DNA from 3 places in the Staphylococcus simulans genome. Region 1 is predicted to be linked to each of the others. Evidence: predicted binding sites of a transcription regulator. Region 1 holds the regulator's gene; each other region holds the start of a gene.
The links. The regulator Rex, encoded in region 1, represses fermentation and respiration genes when NADH is low (regulators of the CRP and FNR family bind a similar motif). The targets are predictions, from matches to a motif close to TTGTGAAATATTTCACAA.

Region 1 (7,734 bases):
CAAAGCCGTCATCCCACAATTTGAAATCGCCATGATTCATCTTAAAGTTATGGAAATGTAAATGCCCCATTAAGTAACCTGCTTTAAATGCGTGTTCCGTATTTTCAGCTGTAAAAGTTAAAATGTCATAACCGTTCATAGTGAAATAATCAGATGCATGCCAGAAATCACCAAAGTGAGAAAGGTTTGTATGGACGGGTGCAATCAATTGCCATTGGTTGAGATCGTCAGCATGATAAGCTAATAATCTTCCTTGTCCTTTTTCTGTTTGTGCACTTAACAATGCAAAACGTGCTCCATCTTTTTCAAACACTTTTGGGTCTTGTACATTTTGAATATAGCCTTCAGGCACTTCAAAATTGATAGGTTGCTCATATTTTTCGATTTCACCTGTATGATTTTTCACTGCATGCAGTTGCGTGAAAGGTGCTTCAATAACAGCATCTTTACTTTTTGCTGAGTATATAAAATGTGTCTGCTGATTGATCTCTATCGCACTGCCGCCTTTAATCCCCTCATCATCAAATAATCCGTCTGGTTTTAACATAATCTGTTCTGTAGGATTTTGTATTAAATCAGGAGTTTGATATGCGTAACTATAGCTTAATCCATTATTAATCGTAAATGGATACCATACATGACTTATTAAATAATGCTTGCCATCAAATAATAGACCATTCGGTTTACCCGCTGAACCAAATGGCGGCTGTAAATGGAATGTTTGTTTATACGGTGAAGAAGCGAACTTGTCTTTGAGTTCAGCAATTCTTTCAACTGGTAGTTGTTCTATTCGTTGCGTTTCTACTTCATTTATCCAATCTTGCATCAACCATGTCCTCCTAATTAAACGTTTATCATCATTTCTTTTATTTTAGCATATTTATATACGCCCACCTATCCTCTTTTTCATACTGATTTCTATCTATGACATTTATATCAATTTTATAAGATAATACTTGTGCTTAATCAATTAATAACTTAGGGTAAATTTATACCCTTGCAATTTGGTCAATTGTATATTAGGATAAACCTTATCAACATTATCGGAAAAGAGGGATTAAATGATTTGGATGATTATCAGCGGTCTAATTGTGGGGAGTTTACTAGGATTTGTAATGCAGCGGACACGATTTTGTTTAGCCGGCGGATTTAGAGATATGTATGTTCAAAAAAATAATAAAATGTTTTACGCTTTACTCATTGCAATTTCTGTTCAAGCAATTGGTTTATTAGCTTTCACAGCGATAATTGGCAAACCTTTAGATAACGGAACATTCCCAATTATCGGAACAATTGTTGGATCATTTGTTTTCGGTGTTGGAATTGTATTAGCTGGCGGTTGTGCCACTGGTACTTACTACCGTGCTGGTGAAGGTCTTATCGGCAGCTGGTTAGCTTTAGTTGCTTATGCAGTATTCTCAGCTATTACTAAAGCAGGATTGTTAAAACCAGTGATGGAAGGTCTTAATTCAAAAACTAATGTTAATGCAGATATGTCAACAAGTACAGGTATTCCTGCTTGGGTTTGGGTAATTGTCATTACAGCAATTACAGTGTTCTTTGTGGTTAAAACAGTACGTAAACCTAAACCGAAAATTGCAGTCCCTAAATTAAAACAAAAATTCACAGGTGTACGTCACTTCTTCTTTGAAAAGAAATTCCACCCATTCGTAGCAGCAATTATTGTTGGATTAATTGCGTTACTTGCTTGGCCAATGAGTTATTCAGCAGGCCGTGAAGGTGGTTTAGGTATCACTACACCTTCTTCAAATTTAGTACAATTTATCATCACAGGTAAAACATCATTCTTAGACTGGGGTGTATTCTTAGTCTTAGGTATTTTCATTGGATCTTATATTGCAGCTAAAGGTTCACGTGAATTTGCTTGGAGATTACCAGATAAAAAGACTTTAAGAAATAGTGTTATCGGCGGTGCATTAATGGGATTCGGCGCTTCAGTTGCCGGCGGTTGCTCAATTGGTAACGGCTTAGTTGCAACAGCAGCATTATCTTGGCAAGGCTGGATTGCTCTTGCATCAATGATTTTAGGTACTTGGTTAATGAGTTACTTTATCTTTATTAAACCAATGAAAGCATTACGTAAAGCACCTGCTAAAACAACTGCTTCAAGACCTGCAACACAATCATAATTAAGTTAAAATAGCCATAACGAATAAAAAGTTTTAAACAAAGGAGAATGAAACTATGGTATACGAACTAGGAACAGTCGGAATGGTTTGTCCTTTCCCTCTTATCGAAGCACAGAAGAAAATGGAAGAATTAGAAGTCGGAGACGAATTGAAAATTGACTTTGACTGCACACAAGCGACAGAAGCTATCCCAAACTGGGCAGCTGAAAAATCTTACCCTGTAACAAATTACGAACAATTAGGAGACGCTTCTTGGACAATTACAGTTCAAAAAGCCTAAACTAAAAAAGGAGTTTGCATTGAATGAAAATTCAAGCAAACTCCTTTTCTTTATTTACGATTCATATTATTCATAAAGAAGAGTAAAGACTGTAATTCTACCCCTAAATCAATATGATGTACTGATACATTATCAGGTACATCGATACGTGAAGGTGTAAAGTTTAAAATACCTTTTACGTTACTAGCGACAAGTTGATCAGCAACTTCTTGTGCTGCTCTTCCAGGTGTTGTGATAATCACTACATCTAAATTGCCTTTTTTCAAAATATCATGAATGGCATCCATGTCTTTAACTACAACTTTTCCAATTTGCGTACCGACTACATCCGCGTCAATATCAAACGCTTCTGTAATCACCATATCATCGTGGATTGAGAAGTTATATGAAAGCAATGCTTTCCCTAAGTTCCCTACGCCGACTAAACCAATACGAATTACATCACTTTCGCTGATTTCGCCTTTAAAGAATTCTAATAAACTCTCCACATTGTAACCATAACCTTTTTTACCCAGCTCACCAAAATATGAAAAATCTCTTCTGATGGTAGCTGAATCAATATCCAATGCTTCACTGATTGTTTTAGAATTCACTCTATCTATCCCTTTTTCTTGAAGGGTATTCACGAATCGGTAATATAAGGGTAATCGTTTCAAAGTCGCGCGAGGAATTTTATTGTTTTGATTAGCCAATTTATTTTCCTCCAAATCTTTCTAACTACTATCCCAAACTTTATTCAGTTCAACCATAATAAAACTATACTTTTAATCGTATGAAGTTATGTTAATTTAGCCATGGAGTTGTGAAAAGTAGTCATTTTATCGACTATTAGCAGATTATAGTATTATCATAGTTAATAATGCTGTACAACAATACTCAGCTTGTTTCTGGAATCATTTTTTATTATTTAAGTATACCGTATGATTTCAGAAATTGGAATGACTGTATTATCAACATTTTAGTGAATACGCTCTTTATTACACTAAAACATCCATAATTGCATTTGTAAATTACAGCAATGTACTAACTATTATACGATTAGAATTTTGTTTTGAACACATTTTTTTAAAACAAATCATAATTAATGGTCTGTATTAAATGTGTATTGACACAAATTTCTGATAAAATATTCAATCTTTTAATTTCGCGTGATATGTTAGGAATTCATGTCAATTGCGCTTATAATAGTAACTAAGCGACGCTTTTTAGGAAGGAGGACTACGAGATATTTATAGACAAATCTCGTATAAATTTGAATGATATTACTACAACTAAACAATGTCTCAAAATCCTTCGACGGGGAAGAAATCTTTAGTGATGTCCACTTTGAAGTAAAGAGTCATGAAAAAATAGGCATTGTCGGCAGAAATGGCGCTGGCAAATCAACATTAATGAAAATCATTGCTGGTGTGGATGGTTATGATAGCGGCAATGTCTCGAAAATCAAAAATTTAAAAGTCGGTTATTTAACACAACAAATGACCTTAGATACTGACCATACCGTATGGGAAGAGATGTCTAAACCTTTTGCGTATCTTAAACAAATGGAACAAGAGATGCAGGCGGAAACTAATTGGTTAGCCAATCATGCTGATGAATATGAATCTGAGACTTTCAAAGACCATATGGCAAGATATGAAGCTTTGTCTAACCAATTTGAACGCTTAGAGGGGTATCAATTTGAAAGCAAGATTAAAACGGTCTTACACGGATTAGATTTTAACGAAGAAGATTTCAATCGTTCAGTAAATGATTTCAGCGGTGGTCAAAAAACACGTTTGTCACTCGCACAAATGTTATTGAGTGAACCTGATTTATTATTACTTGATGAGCCGACCAACCATTTAGATATGGAAACAACACAATGGCTCGAAGATTATTTGAATTACTTTAAAGGTGCTATCGTTATTATCAGTCACGACCGCTTCTTCTTAGATAAAACGGTCAACCAAATCTACGATGTCGCACTCGGTGCAGTTCAACACTATGTCGGCAACTATAGTAAATTCATCACACAACGTGATCAATATTATCAAAAACGCATGCAAGAATACGAACGTCAACAAGCTGAAATTAAACGACTAGAAACATTTGTCGAAAAAAATATCACACGTGCATCAACAAGCGGAATGGCTAAAAGTCGTCGAAAAGTTTTAGAAAAAATTGAACGTATCGATAAACCGATGTTAGATGCTCGCAGCGCTAATATCCAATTCGATTTTGATCGTAATACAGGTAATGACGTATACCATATTAGAAACTTAGAAATCGGTTATGCAGAGCCTGTGATTGCACCTATCACAATGGAAATCACTAAAGGAAATCATTTAGCAGTCATTGGACCGAACGGTATCGGAAAATCAACATTCATTAAAACTGTAGCCGACCGTATTCCTAAATTAGGCGGCGAAATTATTCATGGCGCAAATTTACGTGTCGGTTACTACGATCAAAAACAAGCAGAATTCAAATCTAATAAAACCATTTTAGACTATGTATGGGACCAATACCCTACCATGCCAGAAAAAGATGTACGTGCAGTATTAGGTCGTTTCTTATTTGTTCAAGATGATGTTAAAAAAATCATCAATGATTTATCAGGTGGTGAAAAAGCCCGCTTACAATTGGCATTATTGATGTTAGAACGTAATAATGTCTTAATTCTTGACGAGCCTACCAACCACTTAGATATCGATTCTAAAGAAATGTTAGAACAAGCACTTCAAGATTTTGAAGGTACTTTAATCTTCGTTTCACATGACCGTTACTTTATTAATCAACGGGCAAATAAAGTTTTCGATATGCAACCAGATGGCGGTACTGTTTACGCAGGCAATTATCAATATTATTTAGATAAAACTGAAGAGAAAGCCGCGATTGCCGCAAAAAATGAAGCACAACAAGCAGCACAAATCTCGACTGAAGAAAATACGAATTCATACGAAAATCAAAAAGCACAGCGTAGAGAACTACGTCAGTTAGAACGCCAAATTGAAAACTGTGAAGCAGAAATTGAAAAGTTCGAAGAACAAATCGAAACCATCGATCATAAATTAACACAACCAGAAGTATTTAATGATCCAGAAAAAGCTGCACAGTTAGCTGAAGAAAAAGACACTATCGAACACCAACTCGAACAAGTTATGGAAACGTGGGAAGAATTACAAGAAAAAATAATATAAACCATAAAGGTTACCGAGGACTAGAAATGAACACTTCATTTTTAGTCCTCTTTTATTACAATTCCTTAACAAAATTATCAACACTAAAAATCCCTTAACATCAACTATCCACAGAGTTATCCACTTTATCCACAGGTAAAAAGACACCATTTTAAAGACTATTCACATCACTTCCCAAAGTTATTCACCTATTTACCCGCACTTATCCACAAGTTATTCACTTATTGTTGATAAGTACGCATGTTCGCTATTGACAAAACAACAACTCAATCAAAATTGGCGACTGTTCATTATTATGAGATACTATAAATAATTCATATAAATAGAGAGGTATTATTCATGGATAGTGTACTTAATATTTTCTTATTTTTAATCTTCATGTGGCTAGTGATTACAGCGCTTTATATCATACTCACTTACTACCAAAAATACCGCGCTGCACAACGTATACGTTCATTATGGGATGCACGCGCTAAATCTGAAAGCTTCATACGTCCCAATCAACATTATCGCTATCAATACGATACATATCATCAGCAAAATGAACATACACTCGATGATAAAACATGGTCCGATTTAAATTTAGACGACGTGTTTCAACAACTCAATTATAATTTCACCGCAATTGGTGAAATGCGCTTATACGCAACACTTCGAGGCATGTTTAAAGTTAACAACCAAAGTTTGATTAACAAGTTCAAAAATCATAAAACATTTCGTCAAAGTGTGTCTGTACATTTATCACAAATTGGCAAAACAATTTACCCAATGTTTCCGGATCAAATCAAACCGATTAAAATGCAAAATATTTATTATCTATGTCCTTTGCTTCCTATTATAGGTTTGATACTTGTACCTATTCTAAAGGGCCCAGGCTTATTAATATTACTCTTTACGATTGTGTTGAATATCTTTCTAAGCGGTAAATTATCCAAACACTACTCTGAATATATCAACGCAACCTTTTATTCTGTTAATGTCATTAAAAAAGCTGAACGTATTCATCAACTTGAACACGCACCTGAACTTGATGTGAATTTCAAACATTTCGCGAAAGCCAAACGATTCAGTCCCCTACTAGGTAAAGTTTCACCTGATAACGAAGGTGGTGCGATGGCAGAATTTATTAAACTCGCTTTCATGTTAGATTATGTTATTTTCAATTCAGTCCAAAATACCTTTACTAAGCATCAAGATGAACTGATGGCTTGTTATGACTATGTCAGTGAAATTGACAATCATTATGCGATTGCTTTATGGCAAGAAACTTTAGAATCATATACACATCCTGAAGTCACACAACAACCTGAATTAGAATTCAACGCGTTAGTTCACCCTTTACTTGAGACACCTGTCCCAAATGATTTAAACATTCAGCGAAACATCTTACTGACAGGTTCGAACGCATCAGGTAAATCGACGTTCATGAAAGCTGTAGCACTCAATTTAGTATTAGCGCAAACTGTTGATACAGCATTAGCGACTCAATTCAAATATAAGCCTGGTATGATTTTAACTTCTATGGCGAATCAAGATGATGTACTGAGCGGAGATAGTTACTTCATCGCAGAATTGAAATCTATCTTACGTTTAATGGATCAAACAAACACTTATTGTTATTGCTTTATCGATGAAATATTTAAGGGAACAAATACAACAGAGCGAATTGCTGCTTCTGAATCAGTTTTAAATTACCTTGCAGAACATCCCGAATACAGAATCATTGCGGCAACGCATGATATTGAATTATCACAACTACTTGAACAGGATTTTGCGAATTATCATTTTAATGAAACGATTAAAGATGATGAAATTTATTTTGACTATAAAATCAAACCAGGTAAAGCAGATACTCGTAATGCAATTGAATTATTACGCTTAATGCACTTTCCTGATGCTGTTTATCAAAATGCATTAAAAAATACAAAAAAGTAGAGAAGCAAAATAACCGCTTCTCTACTTTTTCTTTTATCAATATTTCTTTTTATTCAATTATTCTACTGAAAATTCTTCAATATCAATACTGCTTTTACCATTTAAATCTAAATCAGCTTTTAATCCAGCTTCATATAAATAATGACCTGCTGCACCAATCATCGCCGCATTGTCAGTACATAACTTC
Region 2 (7,734 bases), 720 kb from region 1:
AAATTATCAACTTGTTTCATCTTAACATTATTTATTTAGTGCCTATCGCTGTTATGAGTGCGTTAACATTGTTGTTAATCAACTTATTAGGATCAAAGGCAGGCGGATTACTCCAATCTATTACGTTGGTAATTAAATTAATCCCAATTGCGATGATTGTATTATTCGGCTTCTTCCAAAGCAGCGAAGTATCATTCTCTTTATTCCCAGTGGTGAATGGTACAAGTTCTGGTTGGTTTGAAGCGATTGGAAGCGGCTTGCTTGCGACAATGTTCGCATACGACGGATGGATTCATGTCGGTAATATTGCCGGGGAAATGAAAAATCCTAAGAAAGATTTACCTGGCGCAATTGCTTTAGGTATTGGCTTGATTATGGTTGTGTATTTATTAATCAACGCAACGTTCTTAATGACCTTGCCGATTGAACATATCGTAGGTAACTTAAATGCCGCAAGTGATGCTTCATCTATTCTATTCGGCGCAAGCGGCGGCAAGATTATCACTATCGGTATTTTGATTTCTGTGTACGGTACCATGAACGGTTATACGATGACAGGCATGAGGATTCCTTATGCGATGGCACAAATCGATCAATTACCATTTAAACGCGCATTCTTAAGCTTAACGCCATCAGATACACCTTGGTTAGGCGGTGTCATTCAATTGGTTATCGCTACAATAATGATGTTGTTAGGTGCGTTTGATACGATTACGAACATGTTGATTTTCGTTATTTGGACATTCTATTGTATGGCTTTCCTAGCGGTCATACTTTTACGCAAACGAGAACCTGAATTACAACGACCTTACCGTGTGCCGTTGTACCCAGTGATTCCAATCATTGCCTTAGCGGCAGGTATATTCGTATTAATTAACACATTAATTACACAACCTGTACTGGCAATCATCGGGATTGTCGTGACCTTAGCAGGAATTCCAATTTATTATTATAAGAAAGCACAAGTAAAGTCATAAGCTAGTATTCTAAAATTCATTCACCCTCTATATTTATACCTTTCAAATTAAAGAAGGAAGTCTTTCATGGTCAGCGTCATGAAGTGACTTCCTTTTTTTGTTTTAATATGAGTTTGTGTTAAAGAGTTCTATCGTGCAGTAGCATCGAGTTCTGCTTGGCTATGACCACGTAACTTCCATAGCGGTAAATAATATGCAAGCTTTTTCAAATGACGTTTGACTTCTAAATTGTTGAATCTGCGAACTTCAGGTTCTAGTGCTAGTTCCTCTATAATATGATCCAGTTGTGTTATGTCTGTGTGTTTTTTTAACGGTTGCAGAACGATAATGTCCATTAAAAATTCTTTCATGTCATCATCTTTAAAAAGCTTTAAAAAGAACTTGAGAGCGTTACGAATATTTTTATTTGTGTTTAATGTATCAAGTTCTCCAGCTGTTAACAGTGCTTCATAGCTAGTCGGAACGAAATAACTGATATCTTCAAAGTGTGCAAGGATATCTGGATATTCTTCTTCAATTAAAGGATGGATATAGTAATCGTTGTCACTGACTAAAATATCTTTTAAATGATCTGCTGCCATTGTTTTGATTTCTGTTTCACTTTTAGCTTCGTTGAAGAAGCGGTTGAATAAAGTGGTCGCAAATTGGTAAGGCACAACGCCATAAAGGTTTAATAACACCGCGAAAAATTCAAATTCAGATGAAAGCTGTTCTTCTTGAGCAAGTAATCGCTCTAGCTTTGCTTCTAAATTTATCGCTTCGTCTTCATCTGTGGCAGTATAATGTGATGTATCCACTTCAGTTGTTTCTTTTACAGTTCCCTTTGTTGAATCTTGGTATAACACTTGGTCTTCAGGACGAACATAATCTAAAGGATTCATCTTATGTGTGTTAAAGAAATCCTTGATTTGTTTCATTGTATTTGCAGGGATAAAGTAAATTGTATTTAAGCGATCAGTATCAATCAGCCAGAAATCAGTATTTAAGTCTTCGGCTATGCTTTTTGGAATACTATTACGATTTTCTAATATGAAATAAGCAAGCAGCTGATAAGCTTCTTTTGAATACCCGACAATAAAATTGTCAGGCGACTCAAAAAACGCTTGTTCTACTAAATGAATGATATGCTTTTTCGGTCCTTTAGAAAATCCTTTGATTTTATGAGTACGACAAATCTCTTTTAATTGATTAACTGTAAAGTTTACATCTAAGAATTCTGAGAGTGTCATATTATCTTTTGCACGTCTGCCAGATTCCACCCAGTATTTAATACTATTTTGATCTTTGGCTGTTTGTGCTAACTCAGGGAATTTTGTTGGAGAACCATTTAAAATATAGTAATTGTAGTTGTTCAGAAATTCAGTATCGATATAATTTAAGTTTTTTTGTATTGGCAATAAATAATGTGTTTGTGCTAAAAGCTGCATATGTTGCGCATCTTTTTCCTCAATAAAAGTCATATATTCAGACGTTTTTATTGAGCGTTCTATGATTTGACGTTCTTTTTGACTCATATGTTTAACAAATAGTTGATATAACATCGCTTCAACATTTTTGGTTTTAAATATATCATGAGATAACGTTGAAGCATCTTCATACTTCATTAATACTTCTATAATTTCTGAAAGCGAACCTTCAATACGTAAATGAGTTGGGAGTGACATAGCTTCCACCTTTTCTATTAATTATACATAGTATCATTTTACTGAAAACAACCCAAGATGAACAGAACTGTTTGATTGTAAATTTTTATAAACTTTGTATTAAAATTATCTTCAAAAACAAAAAGTGTTTTGTTTAAAATGAAACGGGAAACTCATAATTAGGACTTAATATATAGGAGGTTATTTGTGTGGCTAAAAACAAAAAGCAAGAACAATTAGACCAATTCAGAAAAAGTCATGAAGGCGAGCCGATGACGACGAATAATGGAACAAAAGTCAGTGAAGATGAATTAACACTCACAGCAGGTGAAAGAGGACCGAGTTTATTAGAAGATTTCCATTTCCGTGAGAAAATTATGCATTTTGACCATGAACGTATTCCTGAACGTGTCGTTCACGCACGTGGTTTTGGTGCACATGGTGAATTCCAAGTTTATGAAGATTTATCTGAGTATACTTCAGCAGACTTCCTCACAAATCCTGACAAAGTGACACCTGTCTTTGTACGTATTTCAACGGTACAAGGTTCAAAAGGTTCACCAGATACAGTCAGAGACGTACGTGGCTTTGCGACGAAATTCTATACAGATGAAGGTATCTTTGACTTAGTAGGTAACGATATTCCTGTATTCTTCGTTCAAGACGCAATCAAATTCCCTGATTTAATTCATGCGGTTAAACCTGAACCCGATACAGAAACACCACAAGGTGGTACAGCACACGATACATTCTGGGACTTCTTCGCAGAAAATCCAGAAACTTCACATACTGCAGTATGGGCAATGAGTGACCGTGGTATTCCTAAGAATATTAGACAAATTGAAGGCTTCGGTGTACATACGTACCGTTTAGTCAATGCACAAGGTGAAGCATTCTTCGTGAAATTCCATTGGAGACCAGTTCACGGATTAGAATCTCTTGTATGGGATGAAGCGCAAATCTTACAAGGTAAAGATATCGATTTCCACCGTAAAGATTTACATGAATCAATTGAAAAAGGTGACTATCCAGCTTGGGAACTTGGTTTACAAATCTTAAGAGAAGACCAAGAATTCGACTTTGATTTCGACTTATTAGATCCGACAAAAATTTGGCCAGAAGATGAAGTGCCAGTTAAAGTCGTTGGTAAAATGACATTGAACCGAAACGTAGATAATGTCTTTGATGAAATCGAACAAGTCGCATTCCACCCAGGTCATGTCGTACCAGGTATCGATTTCTCAAATGACCCATTACTACAAGGACGTCTATTCTCTTACACAGATACACAAATCTCACGTTTAGGCGGACCAAACTTCAACCAAATTCCAATCAACCGTCCTGTGAATAAAGTACGTAACAACCAACGTGATGCGATGCATCAAATGAACATTCATGAAGGTCAAACGTCTTATCATAAGAATGCTTTAGAAGGCAATTGCCCATTCACAAGTTCAAAAGCAGAAGGCGGTTATGTACACTATCCTGAAAAAGTAGAAGGACACAAAATCCGTAAACGCAGTGACAGTTTCAAAGATTACTATTCACAAGCGAAACTATATCTGAACAGTTTAACAAAACCTGAATTTGACCATACAGTGGATGGCTTCTCATTTGAAATCGGTAAATGTAAAAGCATGGATGTGCGTCAACGTGCAGTGAATCAATTAAATAAAATTGATCGTGAATTAGCTGAACGTGTCGCAGACAATGTGGGTGTACAAGTACCAGAAGAAAATGAAGAAGTAAAATCAGATAAGAAAGACAGTCAATTGACTATGGAAAAATATGACCGTCCATTACCAGGTCACTCAGTGGCAGTATTAGTGAACGGTGATATTGACGCAGAAACATTGAAAAATTATGCGAAAACATTCGCAGAGCATGGTTTAAACTATGCGTTTGTCGGCAAGCAACAAAAAGACTTGTCTGATGATATCTCAATCAATGAAACGTATGATACAGCGCATGCGACATTATTCGACAGCTTAGTCATCTTGTCAGATGGTAATGGTTTAATTCCAGATGCTGAAGAGTTTGCGGCGTTATCTTATAAGCATAAGAAACCAATTATCTTTAATGAAGCGGCTTCTAAAGACTTACAAGATGGTAAAGTGAAATTAGATGCGCCTGGTATCTTTGTATCAGATGATCCACAAACAATTGTGAAAGCATTTGATCAAGTACGTTATTGGGATAGAGCATAGTATTCAGTATTTAAAGCCTTGGCTACGTGCCAGGGCTTTTTTTCATACATATTTATAAGTTGTTATTTTAGAAAATTGTATTCACTAAACTTTCATATTTTAGTAATTTTGACTTACCAAATTGTGACGCAATCGTGATAAACTGGACTATGTTATCTTTTTCACAATATAGAGATACTAAAGTGAGGAGTTAAAATGTTTCTATTTATCACAGAAATTATTATCATGATTCTGGCCATACTGATGGGGTTACGGCTGGCAGGTGCACTGGGTTGCGGTATCTTCGCAATTGTGGCACAGCTGATCATGATTTTTATCTTTGGTCTGCCGCCAGGTTCAGCACCTGTTACAGCGGTATTGATTATTTTATCCATTGGGATTGCGGGTGGAACCTTACAAGCTACAGGTGGTATTGATTACTTAGTTTACCTTGCTTCTAAAGTGATTGAGCGCTATCCGAAATCTATCATCTTTATCGCACCCATGATTGTCTTTATCTTTGTCTTCGGTATCGGGACAACAAATATTGCCTTATCACTAGAACCGATTATCGCTAAAACTGCGACACGTGCAGGGATTCAACCGAAACGTCCATTAACAGTATCTGTGTTAACGGCTAACTTAGCATTATTATGTAGTCCAGCAGCTTCTGCGACGGCTTATATTATTGCGACATTGGCAGTGACAGGTGTCACGATGGGCAAATACCTATCTATCGTTATGCCGACAGCGATTATTAGTATGTTAGCACTGAGTGTTTATTGTACAGTAGTCGGAAGACGTCGTAAGATGAATCCTAGCCAATTTGCGACAGATATTATGGAAGATATTGAAGCACAGCCGCTACAAACGAAATTTTCGCCTCGTGTGAAATTAGGTGTTTTGGTCTTTTTATTAGGGGTTGGGTTAATTTTAATGTTCGGTATTTTCTCAGATTTAGTACCGACATTTAAAGTCAATGGAGAAACAGTTAAACTTGAAACGACTGAAATTGTGCAGCTCTTTATGTATATGAGTGCCGCAATCAACTTAGTCTTAGTTAAATTAAATACGAGAGATATTTTGGATAGTCATATTACACAATCTGCGATTGGGGCATTATTCGCAGTACTTGGACCTGGTTGGCTTGGTGCGACGATTTTCACAGCCCCAGGCAATAAAAAAATTATGACAGAACAAATCGGCGGTGTGATTCAACAAGTGCCTTGGCTTGTAATTATATTAGTCTCACTCGTTACGATTGTGGTGATTTCACAATCAGCGACAGCATCTATTATGTTGCCGATTCTGATGAGTATGGGTGTGCCGCCGATGTACTTTATTGCGATGGCGCAAACTTTAAATGTTAACTTCGTCATTCCAGCACAACCAACGTTATTATTTGCGGTAGATTTAGATGAAACGAAACAAACGAAACCAACCAGCTTTATATTACCTGGCTTCTTTGCGATTACAGTTTCTGTGATTGTCGGATTTAGTATTAAAGCATTGCTTGGTTATTAATTCATAAAAGAAACGTCCTCCAATTTGAGTATTTTTCAAAGTGGAGGACGTTTTTGTATCATTTATTTCCATAAATTCATAACCGCATAACTGCGTATTGGACGCCAAGCTTCAGCGAGAGCTAACCGGCCTTTTGAAGTTTCGGCTTCTTCTGAATCAGGATATAAAGCTTTCATAGCTTTGATGACCCCAATGTCAGATTCTAAGAAGGCATCGGGATATCCTAAAGCACGCATACCGATCGCATGTGCAGTCCAAGGGCCGATCCCTTTGATAGCTAATAAACGTTTCATTTCAACTTCAATTTGAGTCATGATTTCTGTATCTATCTGTTTATCTTTCCATATTGGGTAAGGTTTGAGCTGAATTTCTCCATTAACTAATGCACGAGCAATGGCTTCAATGGTTGAAGCACGTCTGCCTGTAATACCAAGTGGTCCTAAAATATCGCTGATACCTTTACCGCCTTCTAGACTATTAGCTTTACCTGCCGCAATGAGTGTCTCTGCAGGTGGGAAGAAAGCAGATAAACCAGGTAAATCTAAGACAAAGGGAGTTCCTAAGGCATGAACTAAACGACCGGCTAGCGTCGTCGCAGCTTGTACCGTAATTTGTTGTCCTAATACTGTACGTACACTGACCTCAAAACCATCAAAGCCTCCTGGCATTCTGGTGCTTGAATCCATCCATGAAGCCGTCAACACTTCTCTTGATGCTTGTGGAGGATAATCTAAATCGAAGAGATGACGTATGCGTGTAATGATTTGAGATAACACAGGATAGAGGCTCGCACTGAATGTGAGTGCTAAAGCATTTTGTTCATCATCTTGTGTAACCGCAATCCAACCTTTAAATGTGTGTGATTCAGATCGAAGTAGTGCTGTACGGTAATACGTATCATCACATACAGACTCCACACCTGGAATTGACCGTCGATCTAAGAATTGAAGTAGTGTTTCAAATGCATAGGGTGGTTGGTAATAAAGGTGAAGGTGTAAGGTTTGATGATACCAACTGTCATCGACTTCTGTCAGGTTATATTCTGGTAATTGATAATAGAAATGTGTGAGTGTAGTCAATTTTAGCCGCATAATCATTCTCCTAAATAACGTATTATTCTTCTATACCCATATACACAAGTGAATTAAAGGTGTGTTGTTTCATCAATAAATGCGTGATGAAATCAATTTTCGCTAGATTTTAAATAGAAACAGGAATTTCATTGCCAACTATCAACGATTTCGTTAAGCTAGAATAGTGATGATAGTTTATTATTTTTGTTCATGAAATGTATAAAATAATTATAACTGTTGATTTATGATGAAGGGATGACGATAAAATTGATGAAACGCGTGCTGACTATAGCTGCAGCGAGTACATTGATCCTTACAGCATGCGGTAATA
Region 3 (7,734 bases), 160 kb from region 1:
TGAAGCACTAAAACAAGGTGAAAGTATTATTGTTGTGGATAATGAAGACCGAGAAAATGAAGGGGACTTAGTAGCTGTAACGGAATTGATGAATGAAAATACAGTCAATTTTATGGCACGAGAAGCACGTGGTTTAATTTGTGCACCTCTAGCTCCTTCTATCGCACGCTCATTAAATTTAGAGCCGATGGTTAAAGATAACAGCGATGCATTTGGTACAGCATTTACTGAAAGTATTGATCATATCGATACTACGACAGGTATCAGCGCTGCTGAGAGAATGCTGACAGCTAAAGCTTTGATTAATGATGAGAGTACAAGTGCAGATTTTAATCGACCAGGTCATTTATTTCCATTGATTGCTAGAATCGGCGGGGTTCTAGTACGTCCAGGACATACGGAAGCGGCTGTAGATTTAGCAAGTATGACAGGCTCAAAACCAGCAGGTCTCATTTGTGAAATCATGAATGAAGACGGCACAATGGCTAAAGGTGAGCAACTCCAAGCATTTAAAGAAAAACATCAATTAAAAATGATTACCATTGAATCTTTGATTCATTACCGTAAATTGCATGAACAGCACATGCATGCAAAAGCTAAAGTAAAACTACCTACAGATTTCGGTACATTTGATATGTATGGATTTGAATCAGATTATTCACATGATGAAATTGTAGCAATTGTTAAAGGTGACATTCAAAACGTTGAAAATGTACGTATTCATTCATCTTGTCTGACAGGTGATATTTTCCATAGTCAACGTTGTGACTGTGGTGCTCAATTAGAAGCAGCAATGAAATACATCGATGAACACGACGGTATGGTGATTTACTTACCACAAGAAGGTCGAGGCATTGGCTTAATTAATAAACTGAAAGCCTATGAACTGATTGAACAAGGTCACGATACAGTCACTGCAAATTTAGCATTAGGTTTTGAAGAAGATTTACGAGATTATTATCATGCTGCTGAAATTTTAAAACACTTCGGCATTGAAAAAGTGAACTTGTTAAGTAATAACCCAGAAAAATTCAAAGGGTTAAAACATTATGGTATTGAAGTTGAAAAGCGAATTGAACTGATTGTACCTGAATGTAGTCACAATCATGATTATATGCAAACGAAAAAAGAAAAAATGGGACACATGATTTAATAAATTTTAACGATATTATTGGAGGAATTAACATGAACTTTGAAGGTAAACTATTAGGTAAAGATTTAAAAATCGGTATTGTTGTGAGTCGTTTTAATGATTTTATTACAGGTCGCTTATTAGAAGGGGCTAAAGATGTATTAGTTCGTCATGAAGTAGAAAATGATAATATTGATGTAGCATATGTACCAGGTGCATTTGAAATTCCACTAGCTGCTAAAAAATTAGCAGAAACAAATAAGTATGATGCAGTGATTACATTGGGTTGTGTCATTCGCGGAGCAACATCTCATTATGATTATGTATGTAATGAAGTTGCAAAAGGCGTATCAAAAGTGAGTGATACAGCAGGGTTGCCAGTAGTCTTCGGTGTACTAACAACTGAGACAATTGAACAAGCAATCGAACGAGCAGGTACAAAAGCAGGCAATAAAGGTGCAGAATCAGCAATGGCTGCAATTGAAATGGCAAACTTATTAAAATCAATTCAATAAGTGTTTTTGAATTAAAAATAACAGACAAAAGGCAAGGCCGATAGTGGTCTTGCCTTTTTCATGAATACAGTATTTACTTGCGTTTCTTTAAGCCTTTGAGACCGAAACTTAAACCAATAACTGCAGCAATTGCGCCAGCGCCTACAGCAAGTGTTTTAGGTTTCACAAATTCTTTGACAGCTAAATTTAAATTTTGCGGACGTTCAGCTAAACGTCGCATAAAGTATCCGAACCAATCTTCGCCAAATGGAACATAGATACAGAAATGATAACCGTCTTCGGCAATTTCATAAGCTAACTCTGAACGGAAACCATACAACATTTGAAATTCGAAATTATCACGATCTATGTTGTTCTCTTTAATGAATTTTTTAACATGATCAATGATTTTGTGGTCATGTGTAGCGATAGATGTAAAATTCTTCGCACTTTTCAGTCTTTTTTCGATAAGCTTAATGTAATTCTCATCGATGTCCTCTTTAGTTTGGTAGGCGATAGACGCATTTTCTTTATAAGCACCTTTGACTAAACGTAATCGAATGTGCGGGTAATCTTCAATCATATTGTCGGCTGAATATAAATAAGCTTGAACTACTGTTCCGATGTTATCATAATCTTTTGATAATTCATCCAATACGTAGAGGATATTTGATAAGCCTGCATATTTCTCGGTATCAATATTGATATGAATATTACCAAGTGACTTTGCTTTTTCTACAATTTCTCTTAAGTTCTGTTCTGCCAAATCTACATCGAACTCTGCGCCTAATTGACTGATTTTAAGAGAAATATGTGCGTCTAAATTGTTGTCGTAAATTGCTTGTAGTACAGTTAAAATAATTTTCTTTTCTTTAATACTTTGTTCTTTTGAATCTACAAATTCACCAAGACAATCGACAGTCACCGTAATCCCCTTATCATTAAGTGTTTGGATTGTCTTAATAACTTCATCAATCGAGTTACCAACAACTACTTTACTGGCACCTAACATAGGTCCGTATTTTCGTGCTGCTTGGTTCAAAAAAGTGTTATTTGATAAACTGATAAAAAAATCTTTGACTAATGGCATGTAAATTCCTCCCATACAACTCTGTTAAAAATAGTGTATCATGTTTCATAAATGTATGAAAACGTTAACAATATACAAATATACTTATTTATTTATAAATAACACTAATAGTAAATTATGTAATCGATATGAGAAAAGAACACAATACTAAAAAGGTTATCCTTAATTCAGTTGAGTATATATGTCAGTTCTAAATAGATTTTAATCGGTTCGTTTTGATACAATAATAGTAATTAATTCAGTAGAAGGGTAGTCGTTGATATGTGGAAGTGGGAAACAGAAAGTGAAGCAAAAGGTGTCATAGTTATTGCTCATAATATATTAGAACATACAGGCAGATATGCCTATGTGATTACATCACTCAGACGAAATGGATATCATGTGATTATGGGTGATTTGCCTGGACAAGGCCAAACTTCAAGATCTAATAAAGGTCAAATCGACAACTTTGAAGTCTATCACGAACATATCTTGGAATGGTTGAGAATAGCGAGTGAATATAAATTACCTACATTTTTAATGGGTGTCGGCTTAGGCGGTTTGATTACATTAAATTTAATGGAAAGAACTGAGTTGCCGATTGAAGGTATTATTTTACTTTCGCCATTAGTTGCGTTTAAGACAAATGCTAAAACACGCAAAAATCTATTTACATCTAATATTGGTGCAGGCGTTAAAGATATGCGCTTTAATGTAGGCATTGAACCAGAGCATTTAACAAGAAATGAAGAAGTTATAAGAGAAACTAAAGAAGATGGTTTGATGCTGACAAAAGTATCTTACCATTGGTATAAAGAAGTTGTTCATGTCATGAAAAAGACTTTAGAACATTTAGAAGACATCCAAAGTATCCCAATGTGCTTAATGTATGGGAAAGAAGATCAAATTTTAGACACCGATGCGATTGTAGAAATCAAAAAACGTGTAAAAACAGACGAACTTTATTATAAAGCATGGGAAGGACTCTACCATGAAATTCATAATGAACCAGAGCGTCCGCTAGTCATGCATTATATCCTTAGTTATTTAAATAACAAAGTCAATGCATTAGGTTTTATACCAAATGACATTGATGATCAAATTGAAATTTAATCAAAAAGGCGCTGTAATAACCTTTACCATTACAGCGTCTTTTGTATTGTCGGTAAATGTTTACAATGTGTAAAATTTCCAAGCATTTCGCATTGATTTTATAGGCTGAAATTGGTATCTTGTATATGTGAAATAAATCACATAGAAGCGATTCTAAATTGGAGAGGGTAAGTAATATGAGTAATGTAAAAGCGAATAAAGTAGTTTTAGTAGGCGATGGTGCAGTAGGTTCTAGTTATGCATTCGCTATGGTAGCACAAGGTGTTGCTGATCAATTAGTAATTATTGATTTAGTAGAAGAAAAAGTAAAAGGCGATATACTAGACTTAAACCATGGTATGCCTTATGGTGAATCACCATCTATCGTTACAGCAGGTTCATATGCTGATTGTTCAGATGCTGATTTAGTTGTTATCACTGCAGGTGCACCCCAAAAACCTGGTGAAACACGCTTAGATTTAGTAGAAAAAAATACTAAAATCTTCAAATCAATTGTGGGTCAAATTATGGACAGCGGTTTTGATGGTATTTTCTTAATTGCTGCTAACCCAGTAGATGTGCTTACTTATGTCACTAAAAAAGTTTCTGGTTTACCAAAAGAACGTGTTATCGGTTCTGGTACAATTCTAGATACAGCACGTTTCAAATATGAATTAGGTGCAGAATTCGGTGTAGCACCTGAAAGTGTTAATGCTAGCATTATTGGTGAACATGGTGATTCAGAATTAGCAGTATGGTCACAAGCAAGTATTGCAGGTCAAAATTTATATGATATTTTAAATGGTGATCCTGAACGTGCAAAACGTATTGAAGAAATCTTCTTAAATACACGTGATGCAGCTTATGACATCATTAAAGCTAAAGGCGCAACTTATTATGGTATCGCAATGGGCTTATTACACATTTCTAAAGCCATTTTACGTAACCAAAATCTTGTATTAACAGTTTCAAGTTACTTAGAAGGTGAATACGGTCATAAAGATGTTTACATCGGTGTACCAACACTTGTAAACCGTGCAGGTGCAGTGAAAATTTATGAAACACCTTTAAATGAAAGAGAAACTAAAGAGTTTAGCCACTCTGTAGAAGTATTAAAAGAAACAACTAAAAGTGTAGATAAATTATTTAACTAAGTTTAAATACAAGAGCAGCTATCGCATTATGCGGTAACTGCTCTTATTTTTATACTCAGATATTATCTTTTTTCAATCGCGCAAATATAAGGTGGATTATTTTGTTGGTTAATAAAACCGTATTGTAAGACATGTGCTTTTTGTTGATCGAATTGTTGAAGATATTCAAAGACAACATTGCTTTCTATTCGACCTTCAGGATGGCCAGGGTAAACCACAATTACAATAATACCTTCTGGTGCTAACATTTCAAAAAGTGACTCAATGGCTTGTATAGTAGTTTCAGAAGTCGTCACAATATGTTTATCACCTTTAGGCAAGTATCCTAAATTAAAGATTGCCGCATCAATCGGCAAATCTTCTTGTTTGATGTAGCGTGATACATGTTCATGTCCATCTAAGATCAAAGTAGTGTTGTTATAATCTTTTACTTTCTCTCGTGCTGCTTTGATAGACGCTTCCTGTATATCAAACCCATACACATGCCCCTTTGGAACATGCTGGGCTAAAAATAATGTGTCATGTCCATTGCCGCACGTAGCATCTACTACTGTGCTAGCTTCATTGATGTGAGAGATAATTAATGACTTCGCAAAAGGTAAAATACGTTCTACTTTCATGATTGTTCTACTTTCTCTACAGGTTGATAATGTTCACCTTGTGCGGAATGACGACGTGCTAATTCTGCATCAATCGCATTCAGCACTTCCCACTTATTAACACTCCACATTGGTCCAACCATTAAATCAATTGGACCATCGCCTGTAATACGATGAATAATCATTTCAGGTGGTAAGATTTCTAATTGATCACAAACTAAGTTGACATATTCTTCTTGTGACATAAAATTCAACATGCCTTTTTCATATTGTTTTACCATCGGTGTGCCTTTAAGTAAGTGTAATAGATGGATTTTGATACCTTGAACATCCATTTGTGCGACAGTTTTTGCTGTTTCCATCATCATGTCATAATCTTCACCAGGCAAACCATTAATAATGTGGGTACACACGTTAATATTATGTTTTCTCAATTTAGCAACACCATCATAATATGTCTGCATATCATGTGCACGGTTGATTAAATCGGAAGTTTCTTGATGTACGGTTTGTAATCCTAATTCCACCCATAAATACGTACGTTTATTTAAATCCGCTAAGTATTCAACCACATCGTCAGGAAGACAGTCAGGTCTTGTTCCAATGGATAAGCCGACAACACCAGGTTCTTTCAACACAGGTTCAAATTTTTCTTTTAACACTTCGACAGGTGCGTGTGTATTTGTAAAGGCTTGGAAATAAGCAATATATTTACCTTCATGCCATTTTTCATGCATGCGTTCTTTAATTTCTTTAAATTGTACATCAATCGGATCTGCACGATTTCCCGCAAAGTCACCACTTCCTGCAGCTGAGCAGAATGTGCAACCGCCATGTGCAACAGTGCCGTCTCGGTTTGGGCAATCAAAGCCTCCATCTAATGCGACTTTAAATATCTTTTGTCCGAATCTATTTTTTAAATGGTAATTCCATGTATGATAACGTTTATCTTCAAATGCATACGTAAAATATCGACCCATATGACATTTTCCTTTCTTAAATTAATCCATTGTAAGATTTTACCATAAATTGAAGGGACATGTTGAGGAGAAAATCCGAATTAGGTCTTTTATTCATTTGAAAATTATAGTAAGATGATTTGGTTGCAAAATCCAAAATTCAATTCAATATAAATCCTAAACACGTTTCGCTTACAGTTATTTGTCTCTGTTTGCGAAATTTTTATTGGTAAAAATACAGAACGTTTTTGCCTGAGAAAAAGATAAAAAGAATAGAAAGCGGGTGGAACAGTATGAATATGCCTAAATCCATTTGGTGGTTAGTTATTGGTATGGCCATCAATATTATGGGTGCTAGTTTTTTATGGCCTTTAAATACGATTTATATGAGTCAGGAATTAGGGAAGAGTTTGACGACTGCCGGAATGGTTTTAATGATCAACTCTTTAGGTATGGTTGTCGGGAACTTATTAGGTGGCTTTTTCTTTGATAAGCTCGGTGGTTTTATTACGATTATGAGCGGTGCAGTGATTTGTTTATGTGCAACGACATTATTGAATTTCTATCATGGATGGCCTTTATATGCGGTATGGTTAGTCATGTTAGGATTTGGGGGTGGTATCATTATCCCGGCAATTTATGCGATGGCAGGTGCAGTTTGGCCGAATGGTGGACGCCAAACTTTTAATGCCATCTATTTAGCACAAAACTTAGGTGTCGCATTTGGTGCTGCTATTGCTGGGTATGTAGCTGAACTCAGCTTTAATTACATTTTCATCGCAAACTTGTTAATGTATGTCGCATTCTTTATCGTAGCAGTGACACAATTTAATTTACAATATCGCGGTAAAGTTAAAATACCCGATGCAAATCAATGGGCACAAAAGAAATATCGCAAACGTTTTGTGGCTTTGTTATTACTTTGTGTTATGTTTTCAATTTGTTGGATTGCATATATTCAATGGGAAAGTACTATCGCTTCATTCACTCAAGAAATGAATATTTCATTGTCTCAATACAGTGTTCTATGGACAATTAACGGTATTATGATCTTAGTAGCCCAACCATTAATTTATCCGGTTATTCGCTTACTTAGAGGTAATTTGAAGAAACAGATGTTTGTCGGAATTTGCGTATTCATCGTGTCATTCTTTGTGACAAGCTTTGCGGAGCAATTCTCAGTATTTGTGATTGGGATGATTATTTTAACGCTTGGTGAAATGTTCGTATGGCCA

Region 2: MUA87_RS01260 (anaerobic C4-dicarboxylate transporter family protein) is a predicted target of Rex. The motif match lies at 4,977-4,994, and genes of this name have one in related genera.
Region 3: MUA87_RS05495 (L-lactate dehydrogenase) is a predicted target of Rex. The motif match lies at 3,934-3,951, and genes of this name have one in related genera.

What each region holds. Positions count from the first base shown of each region.
Region 1 covers NZ_CP095100.1:1,011,892-1,019,625, reverse strand. Annotated here, with positions in the region: gene MUA87_RS04535 (glycoside hydrolase family 32 protein) at 1-826, opposite strand, end outside; gene MUA87_RS04530 (YeeE/YedE family protein) at 1,062-2,150, shown strand; gene MUA87_RS04525 (sulfurtransferase TusA family protein) at 2,206-2,430, shown strand; gene MUA87_RS04520 (redox-sensing transcriptional repressor Rex) at 2,481-3,122, opposite strand; gene MUA87_RS04515 (ABC-F family ATP-binding cassette domain-containing protein) at 3,687-5,612, shown strand; gene MUA87_RS04510 (MutS-related protein) at 5,952-7,547, shown strand; gene tsaD (tRNA (adenosine(37)-N6)-threonylcarbamoyltransferase complex transferase subunit TsaD) at 7,605-7,734, opposite strand, start outside.
Region 2 covers NZ_CP095100.1:288,212-295,945, forward strand. Annotated here, with positions in the region: gene MUA87_RS01245 (APC family permease) at 1-977, shown strand, start outside; gene MUA87_RS01250 (hypothetical protein) at 1,106-2,641, opposite strand; gene MUA87_RS01255 (catalase) at 2,893-4,827, shown strand; gene MUA87_RS01260 (anaerobic C4-dicarboxylate transporter family protein) at 5,071-6,330, shown strand; gene MUA87_RS01265 (DNA-3-methyladenine glycosylase family protein) at 6,393-7,421, opposite strand; gene MUA87_RS01270 (putative glycoside hydrolase) at 7,659-7,734, shown strand, end outside.
Region 3 covers NZ_CP095100.1:1,174,668-1,182,401, forward strand. Annotated here, with positions in the region: gene MUA87_RS05475 (bifunctional 3,4-dihydroxy-2-butanone-4-phosphate synthase/GTP cyclohydrolase II) at 1-1,153, shown strand, start outside; gene ribH (6,7-dimethyl-8-ribityllumazine synthase) at 1,186-1,647, shown strand; gene MUA87_RS05485 (proline dehydrogenase family protein) at 1,721-2,716, opposite strand; gene MUA87_RS05490 (alpha/beta fold hydrolase) at 2,978-3,808, shown strand; gene MUA87_RS05495 (L-lactate dehydrogenase) at 3,985-4,941, shown strand; gene MUA87_RS05500 (tRNA 5-(aminomethyl)-2-thiouridylate-methyltransferase MnmM) at 5,004-5,561, opposite strand; gene MUA87_RS05505 (tRNA modification radical SAM protein MnmL/YtqA) at 5,558-6,520, opposite strand; gene MUA87_RS05510 (MDR family MFS transporter) at 6,793-7,734, shown strand, end outside.